Regions from separate parts of the Vibrio sp. 1402 genome, predicted to be linked through region 1. Evidence: predicted binding sites of a transcription regulator. Region 1 holds the regulator's gene; each other region holds the start of a gene.

What was found. Region 1 encodes PurR, which represses purine synthesis genes. Its sites were predicted from a motif close to TNANGNAAACGTTTNCNTNA; they were not measured.
Region 2: a site for PurR is predicted at 2,150-2,169, ahead of purL (phosphoribosylformylglycinamidine synthase). Genes of this name have one in related genera too.
Region 3: a site for PurR is predicted at 2,005-2,024, ahead of purT (formate-dependent phosphoribosylglycinamide formyltransferase). Genes of this name have one in related genera too.
Region 4: a site for PurR is predicted at 2,706-2,725, ahead of folD (bifunctional methylenetetrahydrofolate dehydrogenase/methenyltetrahydrofolate cyclohydrolase FolD). Genes of this name have one in related genera too.

Annotation. Positions count from the first base shown of each region.
Region 1 is NZ_JAWOWE010000002.1:94,048-98,829, forward strand. It holds gene R7044_RS03875 (DUF2007 domain-containing protein) at 1-146, opposite strand, end outside; gene R7044_RS03880 (TVP38/TMEM64 family protein) at 167-853, opposite strand; gene R7044_RS03885 (TfoX/Sxy family DNA transformation protein) at 968-1,558, opposite strand; cyclic di-GMP riboswitch class I at 1,675-1,764, opposite strand; gene purR (HTH-type transcriptional repressor PurR) at 2,052-3,056, opposite strand; gene torD (molecular chaperone TorD) at 3,525-4,172, opposite strand; gene torR (two-component system response regulator TorR) at 4,439-4,782, shown strand, end outside.
Region 2 is NZ_JAWOWE010000010.1:97,696-102,477, reverse strand. It holds gene purL (phosphoribosylformylglycinamidine synthase) at 1-2,008, opposite strand, end outside; gene mltF (membrane-bound lytic murein transglycosylase MltF) at 2,308-3,885, shown strand; gene tadA (tRNA adenosine(34) deaminase TadA) at 4,474-4,782, opposite strand, start outside.
Region 3 is NZ_JAWOWE010000002.1:356,256-361,037, forward strand. It holds gene R7044_RS05040 (thiopurine S-methyltransferase) at 41-691, shown strand; gene purT (formate-dependent phosphoribosylglycinamide formyltransferase) at 764-1,939, opposite strand; gene cdd (cytidine deaminase) at 2,083-2,970, opposite strand; gene R7044_RS05055 (LrgB family protein) at 3,401-4,078, opposite strand; gene R7044_RS05060 (CidA/LrgA family protein) at 4,080-4,454, opposite strand; gene sbcB (exodeoxyribonuclease I) at 4,510-4,782, opposite strand, start outside.
Region 4 is NZ_JAWOWE010000009.1:108,566-113,347, reverse strand. It holds gene dptG (DNA phosphorothioation-dependent restriction protein DptG) at 1-584, opposite strand, end outside; gene dptF (DNA phosphorothioation-dependent restriction protein DptF) at 586-2,181, opposite strand; tRNA gene R7044_RS17015 (tRNA-Arg) at 2,515-2,591, opposite strand; gene folD (bifunctional methylenetetrahydrofolate dehydrogenase/methenyltetrahydrofolate cyclohydrolase FolD) at 2,795-3,655, shown strand; gene R7044_RS17005 (NupC/NupG family nucleoside CNT transporter) at 3,724-4,782, opposite strand, start outside.

The DNA of each region.
Region 1 (4,782 bases):
TAAGGATCGGTATCATCACCAAACGGCAGTTCTCCTTTTAAGCCGAAAATACCTTCTCCGCGAACTTCACAGTAAATTTGTTCCACTTTAAGCAGCTCACATACAATGTGTGCTTCTGCTGGGTTTTTAGCGATAAATATTTTCATCAAAATACCCACTTCACCAATTACGAGTTTTGCTGACTTGGTGTCGGCCTTACTTTATTCATAACCCATTTAGTGATGATTGGAAATAGTCCCAATAGCGCAAAAGACGCTAATACTGCGGGTGAAACAATGCCCGATAGGCTTTCAATTGTTGCTAATTGAGTACCTGCATTCAGATATACGGCTGTGCCTGGCAGCATACCTATTTGGCTAGTGAGATAAAATCGACCTACAGACATCGGTGTTAAGCCCATCAGTAAGTTGATTAGAAAGAAAGGGAATACAGGGATTAGACGCAAGGAAAATAGATAAAAAGCTCCGTCTTTTTCGACACCTTGATTAATTGCGTTGAGTTTATTTCCGAATTTGTTTTGTACCCAGTCACGCAATAAGTATCGGCTGCTCAAGAAGGCCAGTGTTGCCCCCATAGTGCTAGCGAAAGAAACCAGTAGCAAGCTTGTCCAAAAACCAAATAAGGCTGCACCAAGTAAGGTGACTACTGCCGCTCCTGGGATAGAAAAAGCGGTAATTGCAATGTAGGTAAAAAAGTAAATCGCAGCCGAGAATACAAAATTCTGATCGATGTATGTAGTTAGTGCTTCTTGTTGGGCTTTTGCATTCTCTAAGGTTAAATACTGGCCAAAGTTAATACCTAAAAAGACGATAGCCGCTAGTAGGATGAGACCTAATATCAGTTTCTTATTCATAATTTTGATTCCAATTTGGGATATATGTAATAAGACAGTAGGAAAACCGAAAAAATTTCACAAAAAAACCGCAGATTAGACTGCGGTTTTACAAGATAGTTTTTAGGCCGACTTTTATTGGAGGCCGTTCATCAACTCATCTCGGCGAGCTTGAGGTACCACACTCCAATGAGTGCCGTTGATAGCACCTTCTAGTGCCCATAGCAACTCAATGTTGACGGTTGCAGAGTGCGTATCTCTTATCGCTTTATAGGCGTTAAGCGCACCTTCCTCTTCAAGCTTCTCTACGGATTCGATGCCGGCTTTTTTTAGCATGCGCTCGGTAGCCAGTCGTAAGTTAGGCAAATCTTTCAAACGGTTAGGCTTTGTACTTGCTTGCTGTTCTTTCTCAAGCTTTGCCTTTTTCAATGATTGATTCGCTACTTCGATTAAGCGTTCGCTTGATTCCCATAAATCGCTGGAAATAGCGTAGTACTTTGTAACGACTGGAAAGCCACGTTTTTTATAAACGTAAGGCTTTAGCCCTTGTTTCTCGAAGTCAGATGAAGTTTTTTGGTCTGCTCTGATATGAAGCTGATTGTTTACCACTAGTGCAAACATTGTTTCATCAGCGAATAGTCCGAAGCCACCAAACATTGAGCGCGACTTGATATTACCAAGTGCCTCAAATAGCTTCATAGAGTCTTTGAGTATCGGTTTATCCATGTTTTGTTATCTCGGTGTAATTAATATTACGCCACCAAAAGTCAGGTCCGAGAGAGTAGCAAACATGCGTAAAAACAATGTCATTACAGAGTAAAGTCATTGCTTACACACTTGCCATCGGTAACCCCGCTACCTTCCATATCGTAATATGGTTCAGGCCGGAGGCTTTGCGTCCCACTCTTTCGAATGGTTTGCCCTGTGCGTGACACAATGAGCATACTTCTTATATTGAATTAACATCACGGTTTAGCGTTAAAAGTGTGATTTCGGTTCAATAAAAATGATAGATTGAATGCTCTATTTTGCATATGGAAAGGTGCAAATTGGCCTTTGAAAAGGAGTTCTTAATATATATTACATTTATATAAAACAGGGAGTTAACGTTAGTCAATTGTTATTAGAGTGGTGTGAAGTATTAGAGAATGCTTAATTTTTCCAAAAAAATAAGCGCCCCTGTAGAGCGCTTATTTAACACGGTTAAATACAGTGAAATTTAGTTCATTTTCTTCACAGTATTTCGAATTACAAGCTCAGGTTGCATCTCGAAAATTCGTTTTTCGTGTTCTTTATCTTTGATACGCTCAAGTAGAATTTCGAATGCATTTTTACCAACACGACGTTTAGGTTGGTGGATAGTCGTTAGCGGTGGAGAGAAGTATTCCGCAAGCTCGATGTTGTCGTAGCCGATCACTGAAATATCTTCAGGAATTTTGATCCCGTTTTGTTGCAAGCGGCTCATTAGGCCTAGAGCCATTGTGTCGTTAAAACAGAATACCGCCGTCGGGCGCTTGTCCATTGCGGTAATTTTATCTGCAACTAATACGGCCGTATCACATTCAAAGTTACCTTCAAGGATCCAGTCTTCATTTACAGCTAGGTTCGCTTCGCTCATTGCGCGACGGAAACCTGCAATGCGCTCTTGGCAAGCAAGCTTTTCAAAATGACCGCTTAGACAAGCGATATCCGTATGACCATTGTCAATCAGATGTTTGGTTGCAATGTAGCCACCTTCTTCTGAGTTATCCATGATCTTGTCTGCTTGTGAGCTCTCTGGGCCCCAATCCATGACCACTTTAGGAATGTCCGCATGACGGTCAAGCATCTCTTTTAGTTCTTCGGTTAAGTCAGAACACATCACTAGGATGCCATCAACGCGCTTTTCAGCCAGCATACGAATGTAATCGCGTTGTTTTTCGTAAATCCCGCCTGTGTTACATAAAATCAGAGTATAGCCTTGGCGGTAACAGTAGCTCTCAACGCCATCAATCACTTCTGAGAAAAATAGGTTAGTTGATTGAGTTACTAACATGCCAATCGTACGAGTTGAGTTGCATTTTAGGCTGCGTGCAACGGCACTTGGCGCGTAATTCAGCTCGTCAACGGCTTTCATTACTTTTTCTTGCGTTGCTTCTGCAACGAAACGCGTTTTATTGATAACGTGCGAAACTGTCGTAGTGGAAACGCCGGCTAAGCGAGCAACGTCTTTTATCGTGGCCATAAATGGTGTCCTGTATCGAGCTACTGAAATATGTCGTATTGGATGTACCTGATGCTCTAATGGTTTCACACCTAGCAATCTAAAATTGGCGCTAAGTGTCTCGGCAGCGGTTGATCCAAGTGCGACAAAAGGGTGCGTAGCAGCATCGGTCGATGAATTTTATCTTTTTTCTATCTGATGAGAAATTGCCATCAACCTGTTAAGAAAACACAAAAACCGCTATATTTCAGCGGTTTACATATAAATCATATTTAATCGTTTGCGCTCACATTTTAGCCCTATGTGGACTGACTAGCAATGTTTTCAGCAAGAGATTTGTGTATTTGAAGTCACATTTTGACTGCTAAATAACCAAGCGTCTTTGCGCTAAGTTAAGGCAAACGAATATTATACCCAAGTTACTTACAATTGGTCACTTTCAGGCATACAGGAAGCCCGATAGGCAGGCTCCCTAAAAATAGGCGGCAATTATTCCCCAAGAAGGTAGGCGCTGTCTAGTTTACAAAATGCAACTAATAGTTTCGCGACACTCGAGTAAAATCCAAATTCGTCGAATTTTTTACATTTGTCTGAAAACTGAGGTAACCAAGACATCAATTGTTGCTGGATAAAGTCGTTTTGTTTAACGAAGGCTTCTTCCATGTGTTTTTCTTGTTCAAGCTCGTTTGAGCGGATAATCATGTTCCCGAGAAAGTCGAGCTCAACGGCTAAGTGATCCGCAGGTTCCTTTAGGTTTTCGTCTACTTGAACGCCAAATTCAGCCATCAACTTTTCCATTTCCTCAGCTGGCTTGTCATTCAGTAAACCTGATTCACCAATGTACATGGATGCGTAAGGAAGAGCGCCGTATTTTTCTGTCTTCAAAAACAGTTCACAAAAGTCAGCTGCAAGCTCTAGTTGTGCATCTTCACGATCTTGTAACCGATTCAATGCATCAACTAGGCTATCAACAGCTGGTTTCAGCGACTCATTTTCACCTAAACCTGCGAGAAAACTGCGAATTTCAACACTGTGATAGGCTTCCAATTCTTTCTCTGTTAGTTCTTTTGCGAACAAGCTCGAAAACCACCAGTAAATTTCAGCGCGTTTTTCATTAAAAGCTTTCACTTCTTGCATTTTGGGCTCCTGAATGATGCTTCAAGTCATGCATCACAAAGTCAATTAGGGATATCCCCTAAGTGTAATCAATTAAAATGAATAGCAGTAACTATAATTGTTATGTTTTATGGTCAAAAATGACCGTTTATTAATAGCAATGGGCAAGCTTGTTTTGAATCAATAAAAACGCTAAATCTTGCGTTTTAATGTATCTATGACTAGAAATGTTACTAGTTATGAATAGAATACGTCTTGGATAATAAGAAGACAGAAAAGTGGTGTAAATGAGCTATCACGTATTAGTCGTAGAAGATGATGTTGTAACTCGTAGTAAGCTTGCGGGATATTTCCAAAATGAGGGCTACCAAGTCAGCGAAGCAGAGAGTGGCGCAGAAATGCGTGAAGTTTTGCAAGCGGGCGATGTAGACCTGATCATGCTGGATATTAACCTGCCTGGTGAAGACGGCCTGATGCTTACTCGTGAGTTACGTAGCCAATCGGATATTGGTATCATATTAGTAACAGGACGCACGGATAGCATTGATAAAATCGTAGGCCTAGAAATGGGTGCTGACGATTATGTGACAAAACCTTTTGAACTGAGAGAGCTGTTAGTTCGCGTTAAAAA
Region 2 (4,782 bases), on a different contig from region 1:
GAGCAACCAGACCCGTAACTGTTCGGTCACCGATAGTAATTAGGAATGTTTTTTCTGCAACAGCAGGAAGACGAAGTACGCGATCCACCGCTTCATTAAGCTCAATACCATCACGAACAATGGCAGGGCTTTCCACTTTTAGTGTGGTTGCGTCACGGTGCATCTTCGGTGGCTTACCAAGCAGGATATCCATTGGCATATCGATTGGCGTATTGTCGAAGTGAGAATCTTCTAGCGTTAGATGACGCTCTTCTGTCGCCACACCCACCACTGCATACGGTGCGCGTTCACGCTTACAGATGGCGTCGAATGCTTCCATGTTTTCTGGCGCTACCGCTAGAACGTAACGTTCCTGTGATTCGTTACACCAGATTTCCAGTGGGCTCATGCCCGGCTCATCGTTTGGTACATCGCGTAATTGGAACTTACCGCCACGCTCACCGTCGTCGACAAGTTCAGGCAATGCGTTAGAGATACCGCCTGCACCCACATCGTGGATAAATGCGATTGGGTTATCGTCGCCTAACTGCCAACAACGGTCGATCACTTCCTGACAGCGACGTTCCATCTCTGGGTTTTCACGCTGTACCGAAGCGAAGTCCAGATCTTCTGCTGACTGACCAGATGCCATGGAAGATGCCGCACCACCACCAAGACCGATGTTCATTGCCGGACCACCAAGTACGATTAGGCTCGCACCTACAGGGATCTCTTTCTTCTGTACGTGTTCATCGCGGATGTTACCCATACCACCAGCAATCATGATTGGTTTGTGGTAACCACGAATTTCTTCACCCGCATGAGAAGTGACTTTTTCTTCGTAAGTACGGAAGTAACCCAATAGATTTGGACGACCAAATTCGTTGTTGAATGCCGCGCCGCCAAGAGGGCCTTCAAGCATGATGTCTAACGCATTCACAATACGACCCGGCTTGCCGAAGTCGGTTTCCCATGGCTGTTCAAAACCAGGAATACGTAAGTTAGAAGTTGTAAAACCAACCAGACCCGCTTTTGGCTTACCGCCGATACCCGTCGCGCCTTCGTCACGAATTTCACCGCCTGAGCCAGTCGATGCGCCCGGCCACGGAGAGATTGCCGTTGGGTGGTTGTGCGTTTCTACCTTCATCAAGATGTGCGTATCTTCATGGTGGTACGTGTATTGACGAGATTTAGGGTCAGGGAAGAAACGCCCCGCTTTAGAACCTGTCATAACGGCTGCGTTGTCTTTGTATGCAGACAGCACATAGTCAGGTGTCGTTTCAAAAGTGTTTTTGATCATTTTGAACAAAGACTTAGGTTGATCTACCCCGTCGATAGTCCAATCTGCGTTAAAAATTTTGTGGCGACAATGCTCTGAGTTCGCCTGAGCAAACATCATCAATTCAATGTCGTTTGGGTTACGCCCAAGCTTAGTAAAGTTCTCTACCAAGTAATCAATTTCATCTTCTGCGAGTGCCAAGCCAAGGGAAACGTTTGCCTCTTCAAGCGCCAGACGACCGCCAGCTAAGATATCAACATGTGCTACAGGCTTAGGCTCTGCAACAGTAAATAATGCTGATGCGGCTTCAAATTCTGTGAATACTGTTTCCATCATGCGGTCGTGAATTAACGCTTTAACAGCGTCAGCTTGAGCTTCTGATAGAACAACTGAAGATTCGACATAATAAGCCGTACCACGCTCTAGACGTTTCACTTTATCCAGACCACAGTTAACAGCGATATCGGTAGATTTAGAAGACCAAGGCGAGATAGTGCCAGGACGAGGCGTGACAAGAAGTAGAAGACCTTCAGGCTCATGCTCATGCTCATGCTCTTCGATGGTTGGGCCGTAAGTTAGTAACTTTTCAAGTTTTTCTAACTCTTGGTCATCAAGGTCTGACTTTAGATCGGCAAAGTGCATAAACTCGGCATAAATGCTAGTTACAGGCAGATCTTGTTCACGACAAAGTTCCAGTAGTTTATTAACACGAAACTCAGAAAGAGCTGGGGAGCCACGCAAAATTCTCATGTGCTTAGGTCTCTTATGCAATTGATTAAGGTGATATTGGAATAAATTCAGACACTTAAAATAAGCCCTGTCGAACCTATGCCGATTCCACCTCGTCATTGCGAGCGCATTATATAGTAATTGTTTTTGTGATGTAACATCAAAAGCAACCGTTTGCGTCATTTTTTTTGTCAAATTTGAATTACAACTAAAATGTCGATAAAACACACAATGTCACGTTATAAGTGTGTGATTCACTTTGCCCCATGAGCTCGCTTTGATATAAAGGCAAATAGAAATTTTCCAAGATGTACCTATTAATGCAAATAAGTCACTTCAACCGGCTCAAGCGCAGTGCTCTAATTTTAGTTTCTGTTCTTTTACTCTCTGCTTGCCAGATTGAGTCGGAGCCCAAAAGTGAATTTGAAAAAATTCAAGAACGTGGTGTGCTTCGTGTTGGCACGCTAAACAATCAGCTTTCCTACTACATAGGTCCCGATGGTCCCGCAGGGTTGGATTACGAATTGGCGCGTCAGTTTGCGGAGCAGCTCGGCGTCAAACTCGAGATTAAACCAGCCTTTCGCCAGGCTGAGCTTTTTCCTGCTCTTAAGAAAGGAGATATCGATATCATCGCTACGGGTTTAAATCAAACGTCACAAGCAGTCAAACGATTTAGACCAGGCCCTGCCTATTATTATGTAAGCCAACAAGTGGTATATAAAAAAGGGCAACTTCGACCACGTGATATCGAACAACTCATTGAATACCAAGCCTCGAAAGACGACGAGTCCGACGAAGATACAAATGCAGGCGCTCAAACATTAAAGATCGTTGAACAATCGCAATATGTTCCGACCCTAACAGCGTTAAAGAAGCAGTATCCAGAACTTCAGTTTGAAATTGTTGGTGATGCTGACACGAGAGACTTACTCAAATACGTATCGAAGGGTGAGTTACGTTTTACTGTGACTGATTCGGTGGAACTTTCCCTAGCTCAACGCCTTTACCCCGATCTTGCGCTCGCGTTCGAACTTACAGAAGATCAACCTGTGTCTTGGTTTACTCGACGTTCTGAAGACGAAAGCTTGTATGCAATGCTGATAGAGTTTTTCGGTAACATCAAACAATCAGGAGAACTGTCCACCCTCGAAGAAAAGTACATTGGTCATATTGAAGCATTTGACTACGTTGATACTCGCGCATTCATTCGAGCTCTGGATGACAAATTGCCTAAATGGGCACCTTTATTCCAAAAATACAGCGAAGAGTTCGACTGGCGATTAATTGCAGCATTGGCTTATCAAGAGTCACACTGGAAACCAACAGCAAAATCGCCAACGGGTGTTAGGGGGATGATGATGCTGACTCTGCCAACGGCGAAAAGCGTCGGGGTGACTGACCGTTTGGACCCTGAGCAATCTGTTCGTGGTGGTGTCGAGTACTTACGTCGTATTGTAAGTCGCGTGCCTGATAGCATTAACGAGCATGAAAAAATATGGTTTGCGTTAGCTTCATACAATATTGGTTACGGCCACATGATGGACGCACGACGACTCACCAAAGCACAAGGTGGCGATCCGAACGCTTGGGCTGATGTAAAAGACAGGCTGCCTTTACTGCGTCAGAAGCGCTATTACAGTCAAACTCGCTATGGGTACGCCAGAGGCGATGAAGCGCGTAATTACGTAGAAAATATTCGACGTTACTACCAATCCATCATTGGTCATGTCAGCCAACAGCCAGCGATTGATGAGAATAGCGATGACTTGCAAGTGATTCCGCCGCTCAACCCCGACATTTTGATATCGGGCGCAGTAGAGACCGTCGTAGAACAAGTCTCTGGCGCTTCTGACGTCACGGTTGAAGAAGACACCGAACAAGAAAGCATTGAAGAATAAACCCGCGGTAAACTAAAAAATGACGAGCCTATGAAGCTCGTCATTTTTGTTGAGTCCTAACGAAAACTTATCTAGACTCCAATATTCTGAGTGACACCAACCACACTCAACCATTCCTTTGGTTGGTCGCCTTTTCTTCATCGTTAGTAAAACTGATTGCTTTGTAACAGATTACTTTACAACCACATGGTTTAGCTCACTTGATGAAGCGGCGCTTTCGGCTACACTCTGCCGAAATAACGTCACTCCTATTATTAAGCATCGTATTGAAATTGTTTGCTGGCTCTGTGCAATGCAGAAGTCAAATGAAGAACGTTTAAACCATACAATGTTTAGTGCGATTATCGAGCCTATTGCCAAGCATCGATGAGCCGCGCTTTACTGGTATAAGTCTTGTCTGCAGGAGGTTTTGAATATGAGAAGACGTAGAGTGCAGTCAAAGCGTTTAAATAACACAGTAGCTGCTATCCGACGTAAACGTAAACTGACATGTATGAAAAAGAAAGTAAGTTCACGTAATCGTGTTTTTGTACATTTAGTCAATCACTAGTGCGTCCAAGCAAACATCTACCACGTTGTAGGTGTTTGCTAGCCCTCACTACTCCTACTACCTTGTTCGCTCTCTCCATTTTCTAATGCTTTTTGTGCTTGCTTCTTCGCTTTAATTTCCTTTCGGCGGCGCTTAAAAAACGCTTGTAGCTGAGTGCGGCACTCATCTTCTAGCAGCCCCTTTTCAACTAAGGCGTAATGGTAAGCTGCTTGGCTTTCAAACAAATTAAGCACTGTTCCTGCAGCTCCAGCTTTTAAATCTGGCGCTCCAAAAACAACCCGCTTAACGCGGCTATGCAATAAGGCTCCGGCACACATTGGGCATGGCTCAAGTGTTACATATAACGT
Region 3 (4,782 bases), 260 kb from region 1:
TACCTCTCAAAATGAAAACAGCCGACAAGTAGAAAGTAAAATGAGAGACCAAGAATTTTGGCATAACAAATGGGCCAGCAATCAAATCGGATTTCACTTGGAAGATGTAAACCCGCTATTACCAGTATATTGGAAACACACTAATCCAAAGCGTGAAGATAAAGTGTTAGTTCCTTTATGTGGAAAGTCAGAAGACTTGATTTGGCTAGCGATGAAGCATGATTCGGTTGAAGGCGTTGAGCTAAGCCATATTGCTGTGCGTGCCTTTTTTGCTGAACATTTTTACACGCCAACGGTAACGCCTCTTAATGGCATGCACGAGCTTTATCAATTTGATGAGCTCTCTATTTATACTGGGGACTTTTTCACTGCACCAGTATCTCAAGCCGATATCATTTATGATCGCGCCGCGTTGGTTGCTTTACCGCAAGATATGCGAGAGGAGTATGTAGAGCGTCTCAAGCAACTTTTGAACCCAGGCGGTCGTATTTTGCTTGTTACACTCAACTATCCTCAAGAAGAGATGGCGGGGCCTCCATTTAGCGTGCCGGTCGAAGAGATTGAGCAGTTATTTTCAGGTTACAAAGTTACTTGTTTGAACGTAGATGAAGCTGACGAGAATCATCCTAAAATTGCGAAAAAAGGCTTAAGTCGCTTCTCTGAAGAAGTGTACTTAATCGAGAGTGAATAGGCTCTCTTCGGTTTGGAACACGAAATAGCGCAGCAATTTGAGCTGCGCTATTTTTGTATGAGTGGTTCGTATTTAATAAATGATATTCACTTTTGAAGCACTTTCAACAGCATCTTGAACGGCTTCTTCGGTGGTTTTTCGTCGCGTAAGGACAACACCTAAACGGCGGCGACCATCGATTTCTGGCTTACCGAATAGACGAACTTGTGTTTGAGGTTGAGCTAAAGCTTTGCTTAGGTTTTCAAAGCGAATGTTTGTGGAAGTCCCTTGTCCAAGAATAACAGCAGACGCAGATGGGCCATATTGCACAATATTATTAATTGGCATTCCGGTAAACGCGCGCACGTGGAGAGCAAACTCAGACATTTCCTGCGAAATCATTGTAACCATACCCGTATCGTGAGGGCGAGGAGAGACCTCATTGAAAATGACTTTATCGCCTTTGACAAACAGCTCTACACCAAAGATGCCGTAGCCACCGAGCGCGTTTACCACTTTCTCAGCCGTGTATTCAGCTGCTTTTACTGCGTTTTCTGACATAGCTTGCGGTTGCCATGATTCGCGGTAGTCGCCATCTTCCTGACGATGACCAATTGGAGCACAGAAATGCACACCGTCAACGGCTCTGATGGTCAATAAAGTGATTTCGTAATCGAAGTCGATAAAACCTTCCACGATAACGCGACCTGCACCCGTACGTCCGCCTTCCTGAGCGTAATCCCATGCTTTTGTAACGTCGTCTTCGGTCTTGATAACACTTTGCCCTTTACCGGAAGAGCTCATCACTGGCTTCACCACGCACGGAATACCCACATGTTCAACCGCGGCTTTGAAGTCTTCAAAGTTATCTGCAAAACGATAAGGTGAAGTCGTCAATTCCAGTTCTTCTGCTGCCAAACGTCGGATACCTTCACGATTCATTGTTAGCCTGGTTGCCTTAGCGGTTGGAACAACATTCAGTCCTTTCTCTTCAAGCTCTACCAGTTTGCCGGTTGCGATGGCTTCAATTTCTGGTACGACGTAAGTAGGTTGTTCCTTCGTAATAACTTCTTCTAAGGCGTTCCCATCTAACATGTCGATAACATAACTACGGTGAGCGACTTGCATCGCTGGAGCATTGGCATAGCGATCACAAGCAATCACTTCTAAACCAAGTCTCTGGCATTCAATGGCGACTTCTTTACCGAGTTCGCCAGAGCCTAAAAGTAATACACGGGTAGTATTTGCGCTAGTTGCAGTGCCAAACATAGTGTTCCCTTACAAAATAGAGTGATGAGACAGAAATTGCAGGAGATCATACTGAAGTTTTATGACAAAGCAAACGTTTGCTTTTGGTTTTTAGGTAATAAAAAAGCTCTACATGTTGTAGAGCTTTTTGTTGAATTTGTCGTTTATACGTTGACAAAACTAAGCGGAATATCTGGATTCAACGCTTCCAACGTTGATTGCGTATCGGCTAAGTGACTGATCTTACCTTCAGAGTTTTCTACCAATGCAGCGGCTTTGATGCTGTCAAAGGTTTCACCCGCAAGTAAAACTTGGATTAGCGCAACTTGTAGCGGTGGCAAGCTAGGATTAAACGCTGCATTTTCTGCATAAGCACCTTGGAATACACGGCCGCTAGTCATCTCTAATGCTAAACCACTCAAGTTGTTGGTGTATGGAGAGTGGCTCATGTTCATCGCTTCAACTGCACTTTGGATGAGTGCGTCTTCATCATCACATGAGAACTGGTGTTTAACTTCTGCCATTAAGCCGGACTCGATACCGAGATCGTTTGGTCCAAAGGCTTCAGGCAGGTATTCATGAAGTGACTTTTCTTCGCGTTCTGGGAGCTGGATTTTAAGCTCGTTTGCGGTAGATAACTCATTCATGAACTGGCGGCAGTGACCACATGGGCTGAAGTTGATAGTGATATCCTTAACACCACGTTCGCCTTTCATCCAAGCATGGCTAATCGCAGACTGCTCTGCGTGAACCGTTTGACCCAACTGTACACCAAAGAATTCCATGTTGGCACCGAAGTAAAGGCGACCTGAAAGACCACGAACGATAGCGCCGACATAAAAGTCAGAAAGGGGAGCATAGGAGTACGCTGCGGCAAAAGGAAGTAGCGCAACACGAAGCTCTTTGTCTGATAGACCGGTAGCTGAAAGCAACTGCTCAAATTGTTGAACTGAAAGCGTAGCATCAAAATCATCAGCTTGGATGATAGGAGCAAGTTGTTTGGAAAGTGCTTCTGGAGCGCCTGCTAGCGCCTGTTCAATGCGACTTTTCATGTTGAATCCTTGTTATTGCATGGACAGTTATTCTATGTGAAAGATAGAAATGTTCCGTGCGTTAGATCACGATAAATAATGCAATTGATAATTCCGTTACATAATTAGAGTGAGCTCACACATGTATTCGATTGCACAGGTGTGAAGCGTTATCTCCGTCTCACAATTAACCATATCAGTATATGTTCATATGACCAAGGAGCAGGAGTATGTTACCCACGCGACTTTACCGCTATGCTACTTTATACCTACGTAATCTAGAGCGAGTGGTAGCAGCTAGAATGCTAATGCTATGAATGTATATCTCAGTCAAGTCCCTTCACGATATTACTGGGTGAGTTTGATAGATAAGATAGGGTTTTGAAAAGGGATAAGTAAGAAACGGAAAGGCTACGGCCTGCCGGAAGGAGGGCAGACCGAGAGCGCTTAACTATTGATATAGCCAGACCGCCAAAGCAAAAAAACTTGGAGCCAAAATAGAAGTTATGATCCCACATAAAACCAATGCGAGTGATGAGAACGCGGCATCTATGGGCTGTTTCTCTGCACAAGTAGCGGTGCCTAAGGCATGAGAGACTGTACCCATTGTCAGACCACGTGCAATCGGGTGTTTAATTCCAATTAAGTTGTAAATTGGGTATGCCAAAATCGCGCCCAATAAACCAACAATCAGAACCAAGATCGCCGCAACGGCAGCTTCACCACCGAGGTGACTCGAAATTTCCATTGCTATTGGCGTAGTGACGGATTTACCCACTAGACTTGCGATTAAACTGATATCTGCTTTGAAAGCGACTGCGATCAAGGTGGTTGTCATCATCGACATCACACTGCCTACTGTGCAAGCAAAAGTGATGATTCGCCAGTTTGCTTTAATCTGTGGTAGTTGTTCATATAGCGGGTAAGCCAGAGCAACTACGGCTGGTTGAAGTAAAAAACTGATCCCTTCGTTATCCGCATAATACGTTTCAAACGGTACATTTAAGTAAGTAAGCAAAGGAATGAGCACTGCAATACTGATCAGCAAAGGATTTGCTAGAGGATTATTCACTTTGATTGCGATTTGGCGCGCGACAAGAAAAACCGCAATGGTAACAACTAACCACATATCAGTGTTTCTCCTGTAGCAAGTAATCCAGCAGCCAAGCGAGGCTGACCAGTACAATGAGTGAGCCGCCAACCGCGCTAGCGATGATAGGGAGAGCATTGGCGAGTAGTAGGTCGAAATGCTGCATTAATCCCACGCTGATAGGAACGAACAATAAGATCATATAGCGGATAAATAGCGTGGCGCCCGGTTTGACCCAGTCGACTTTTACAAGCCCAAGAGTCATGGAGAAAAACAGTACGAGCATACCGATGACACTTCCTGGAACGGAAACGCCAGTGAACTTTTGAATGGTAATTCCGATGCCAAGTGCTCCCATGATGAGGAAGATTGAAATGAGCAGTTGGATCAGTTGTAAGAATCGTTCTTTAATCATTTTGACAGTATATAAACAACAAGCACACCATAAGGTGCGCTTGTATTAGGAGGAGTTAGGAAGCTAAGCTCTCTACATAACGGTACACGGATTTTAATATCGCAATCTTCTTTTCGTCACTTTCATGTTCGTGAACTAAGTTTTCTAAATTCAGCATGTACTCTTCAATTTGGCTTTCAAACACTTCTCGACAGTGTAGTGCCCAGCGTCTTTGTTCTTGCTCGTCTAGTGTGCCTGGGAAGTTACGCGCACGATAGCGGAACAATAGAGGTTTAATACGCTTGTCATCAAATTCAATGTCTAATGCAGCAAGATTATTCGGATCGGT
Region 4 (4,782 bases), on a different contig from region 1:
ATTTCACTCAGCAGGTACTTAGGCCGACTTGCCAAAAACTTCAAATCATCACGAAATGCTTTAGATAGGTATGGCAGGTATGGATGCTCACTTGATTGCATCGATGAATCACTTTTCATCTTGCCACGCAGAGTTGAAAGCATCTCTCGCTCGATAAAGTTGAGTTTTGCATCAAACTCTTCGACACGCATGTTCTGAAGTAAGTTGGTAAACATAGAAGCAACACGAGAGTCACCTGCTGAAAACTCACCTTTTTGCGCTCGAAATAGTAAAAGCTCAGGACTCACAGAGAAGATATCTTTGTTATCAAAGTACATCTCTCGTAGTACTTCCCAAAACTCTTCTTCGCCTAATTTCTCTTCAAACGCAGACTGACAATCAGAGACAAAATCCTCGTATTTGTAGCCTTCAATCTTCTTACGTAATAATCCACGCAATACAAGACCAATCACCGCGTCGCTATCAAAGTCATTACCTTTGGTACGAATTGGCAAATAACTGTTCAAGCTGTTTTTATTGGGTACGTCTTCCGCCGTTTGTGGCAATTTCTGATTAAACGGTTTGATGTATTTATCCATTGTCATCTTAAATACCACTCACTTCGAAATACTCGTCATCTTCATTGACGATCTTGTAGCGCTTATCATTTTTCAGGATAAACAGGGTGTTCTTCTCGTTTGCAACAGTGATGAGCTGTTCAATCACCTCATCTAACAAAAGCACCGCATTTTTATCGTGCTTATTCGGTCGATATCCCTGATTAACCTTTTCTAGCAACTCAAGTAAGTTAATACTGATTGGCATTGGAAGCAGTGCGTTATCATCAGCACGGATGTGCGCATTGAAAGAACCAATTTTGCCAACACCTTGAGTTTTGATAGCTGTAAAATCAGGTTTAACCTCTAACTCTGCCGCAGTTTTAAATCCATTGTATTCCGAGATAAAAAACTGGTCTTTATCAAGCGTGGGGGAGTTACGGTTGCAGTAACGGTGGATAGCCGAAATTAAGATATCTTTATAGAATTTGTTGAGATCTCTTCTCTGCTTAGCTGAACCGTCAAATTCCCGATGAAGTAACCAGATATTTGCATACTGATTAACTAAGGAGTTATCGAAGTCGACTTTCAATTCGTTGATGTATTCGTTTGCAAACCGCTCTTCATCTTTGAGCAAGTAAACCATGCGCAGATAAGAAGTAGCACTTGATACGTCAAATACACCGAGCGGCTTCACTTGTTCTTTCAACTGAGTAAAACCTTCATCTTCAATGCCTAAACCAAATTGCAAAACAAACTCATCAATCTTGCGAGTATGAATATTGCCTGGGTCAAAGCTCTGAATGTGCTCCAGCAGCTCGTTATCCGCGCCAGAGAATAAGTTGTCGAAAAGGTAACCATCCGTTGCTAAGATCTGAAAAACAAAATCTAGTAAAGCACGTGCCGTTAAAAATTGGTCTTTGATCAAACGCGCTTTGAGTAGTAGAGCGATAATGTTCTTTTGAACGGAATCCAAACCCAATAAAGCGTAGTTTGCAGTCAATACGCTATGACCGGATTTTTTCACTTCATTGTCGTAGAGCGCGTAAAACGGGTTATCTAAAGTTGGCTCAGTTAAGCGAGCAAGGAACTGAGCCGCAAAATCGGATGTGCTCACTTCGTGGCCAAGAGTGAATTTCGGATACTGTTCGAAATCTAGAAATGTATGGTTTGCTGGAATGTCGTCCGTTTGATTTTCCAAAAAAGCCTTTATCGACGATTTCACATCGCTATGTTGGTCAGCACCTTCCTCAGCATAGTTACCCAACATACCAATATTAATGCCAACAACGAGTGGCTTGTCATTTTTTTTGAATTGACTGAAACGCTCATCTAACGCATGAATCGCTGTCTGGCTAGGATTAAAGCTATGTGTCGCATCAAGATGAAAATCATGCGTTGCTCTATGTTTTTGGCTATATCGGGTCAATATCTCCGACTTGCCATCGCCACTACTGCCACATAAAAAAATGATTTCATCTTTTTTTGCAGACAGAAGCGCTTTCTTGAAATCAGTTTCAATTTCAGTTTCGATATAGATGTGATGCTTGTACTCGGCCAGAAGATCTTGATTTTTCTCTCTTTCGGTGCTCACCGCATAGGGTGAGGACTTGGAGAGGATGCTGAGGGCTTGTGCTAAATTCAAGGTTATTTCTCTTCAAATATGAATAACAGATATTATTTATGAGCGTAAATATTATCAAATCCCAAAATTACTTTATAGCATACCGTTTGAGGATGTATATATTGAGAGATGAAACGTGAATATGCGATTAGTATATTATCTAATGAGTAAAAAAGTTAAATCTTCCCTTAGAAAAACATGAGCTAGCTGACATTATTGTTAGTCAGGTATTCCAACTTATGTATGATTATCAGCTAAAACAGTACTAGCCACCAAGTTTCGCTTTAGAAAAATTCGTTTCCAGAAACGACAAAGCCCCGACAACTCAAAGAGTTATCGGGGCTTTTGAATAAATGGCACGCCCTATTGGATTCGAACCAATGACCACATCCTTAGAAGGGACGTGCTCTATCCAGCTGAGCTAAGGGCGCGCTACAGGGACAGGATTATACGAGTTCAAACGGGTAAATCAACGGGTTTTCATAACATTCTGATCTGAATGCCTAAAAAAAGTCCATTAAAACGCTTAATGTTCAAAAACACCACAAAGCAAACGTTTGCGTATGGATGTTAATAAGAAATTCTGCGACAATGCGCCGCAGATAATCTGCCTTCTTAATTTATAAGGAAAGTCATGACTGCTCAAAATATAGACGGAACTCTCATTTCCCAAACTGTTCGATCCGAAGTGGCTGCACGTGTTAAAGCACGTGTTGAAGCTGGGCTACGTGCTCCTGGTTTAGCAGTGGTTCTAGTTGGTGAAGATCCTGCTTCTCAGGTTTATGTCGGTAGCAAACGCCGCGCATGTGAAGAAGTTGGGTTTGTTTCTAAGTCTTTTGACCTTCCTGCGTCTAGCTCAGAAGAAGAGTTACTAGCGCTGATTGATGAATTAAACAACGATGATGAAATTGACGGCATTCTAGTGCAATTACCCCTTCCTGCGGGCATAGACACAACACATGTTTTAGAGCGCATTCACCCAGAGAAGGACGTGGATGGCTTCCACCCTTATAACGTTGGCCGTCTTGCGCAACGTATTCCAAAGCTTCGCTCTTGCACGCCAAAGGGCATCATTACCCTACTCGACCGTTACAACATTGAGCTGCGTGGTAAACATGCGGTTGTGGTTGGCGCATCAAACATTGTTGGTCGTCCAATGACACTTGAGCTGCTGCTTGCGGGCTGCACAACAACAACATGTCACCGTTTTACCAAAGACCTAGAGAGTCATGTGCGTCAAGCTGACGTTGTCGTGGTTGCGGTTGGTAAGCCTAACTTCATCCCTGGTGAGTGGATTAAAAAAGGCGCAGTGGTGGTCGATGTCGGTATTAACCGTCTTGACTCAGGCAAACTAGTTGGCGACGTGGAGTACGACAAAGCACGTGAAAGTGCGAGCTTTATTACTCCTGTTCCTGGTGGCGTTGGCCCAATGACCGTCGCAAGTTTAATTGAGAACACGATGCTCGCTTGCGAACAGTTCCACACAGACAAATAACGTAAAACTTCAGATACGAAAAAGGCTCCGCGAGGAGCCCTTTTGCTAATTGTTGATATCTATTTCAATTACAGACTTAAAATCACGCCCGCAATAGAAGCGCTCATTAAGTTCGCCATGACACCAGCGATAATCGCACGGAAACCATGCTTAGAAACAAATGCACGCTTTTCTGGTACCAAAGAGCCTAACCCACCAATCAGCATCGCCATGCTTGAGATGTTTGCAAAGCCACACAAAGCAAACGTCACGATTGCTTGTGAGTGTTCACTAAGTTGAGACTTCACTTCTGCAAGCTGGATGAAAGCGACGAACTCGTTCACCACGATCTTGTTACCAATAAGCGAGCCCGCCGTAATCGCCTCTTCCCATGGCACACCTAACAACCATGCGACAGGTGCAAATACGTAGCCTAAGATAAGCTCAAAGCTTAGTGTCGTACCAATAAGGTCTCCAACCCAACCTAGCATCCCGTTCAACAACGCGATTACGCTGATGAACGCTAACAACGTACCACCGACCGATACAGCGATACGAACACCCGCCATTGCGCCATCGGCTAACGCTTCAACCACGTTAGTTGCACGTGGAATTTCAACTTGGCTAATGTCGATATCTGCTGCTTTATCCGTATCTTCTGGCATTAAAATTTTTGCCATCAACAAGCCGGCAGGTGCCGACATAAATGCAGCAGCAATAAGATAATTGAGGTCGACACCCAGTGATGCGTAACCAACCAACGTTCCGCCAGCAACTGACGCTAAACCACCTGTCATAACTGCAAAGAACTGCGAGTCAGTCATGTGTTTTAGGTAAGGCTTTACCATTAATGGTGCTTCAATGGTGCCAACAAAGATATTCGCCGTAGCAGACAAAGACTCAGCACGACCGATACCTAGCAGCTTTTGAATACCACCACCGATAAAGTTAATGATTTTTGGCATCACACCAATGTGATAAAGACCTGAGATAAGAGAGGAGAAGAAAACGATGATACCCAGAACATTGATCGCAAAGGTGAAGCCCCCTGTCGCCAAATTACCGAATAAAAACGCAATGCCCTCTTGACCATAGTTGATCAAATTCGACACAACACTGCTCACTGAATTCAGCGCATCTCGTCCTGC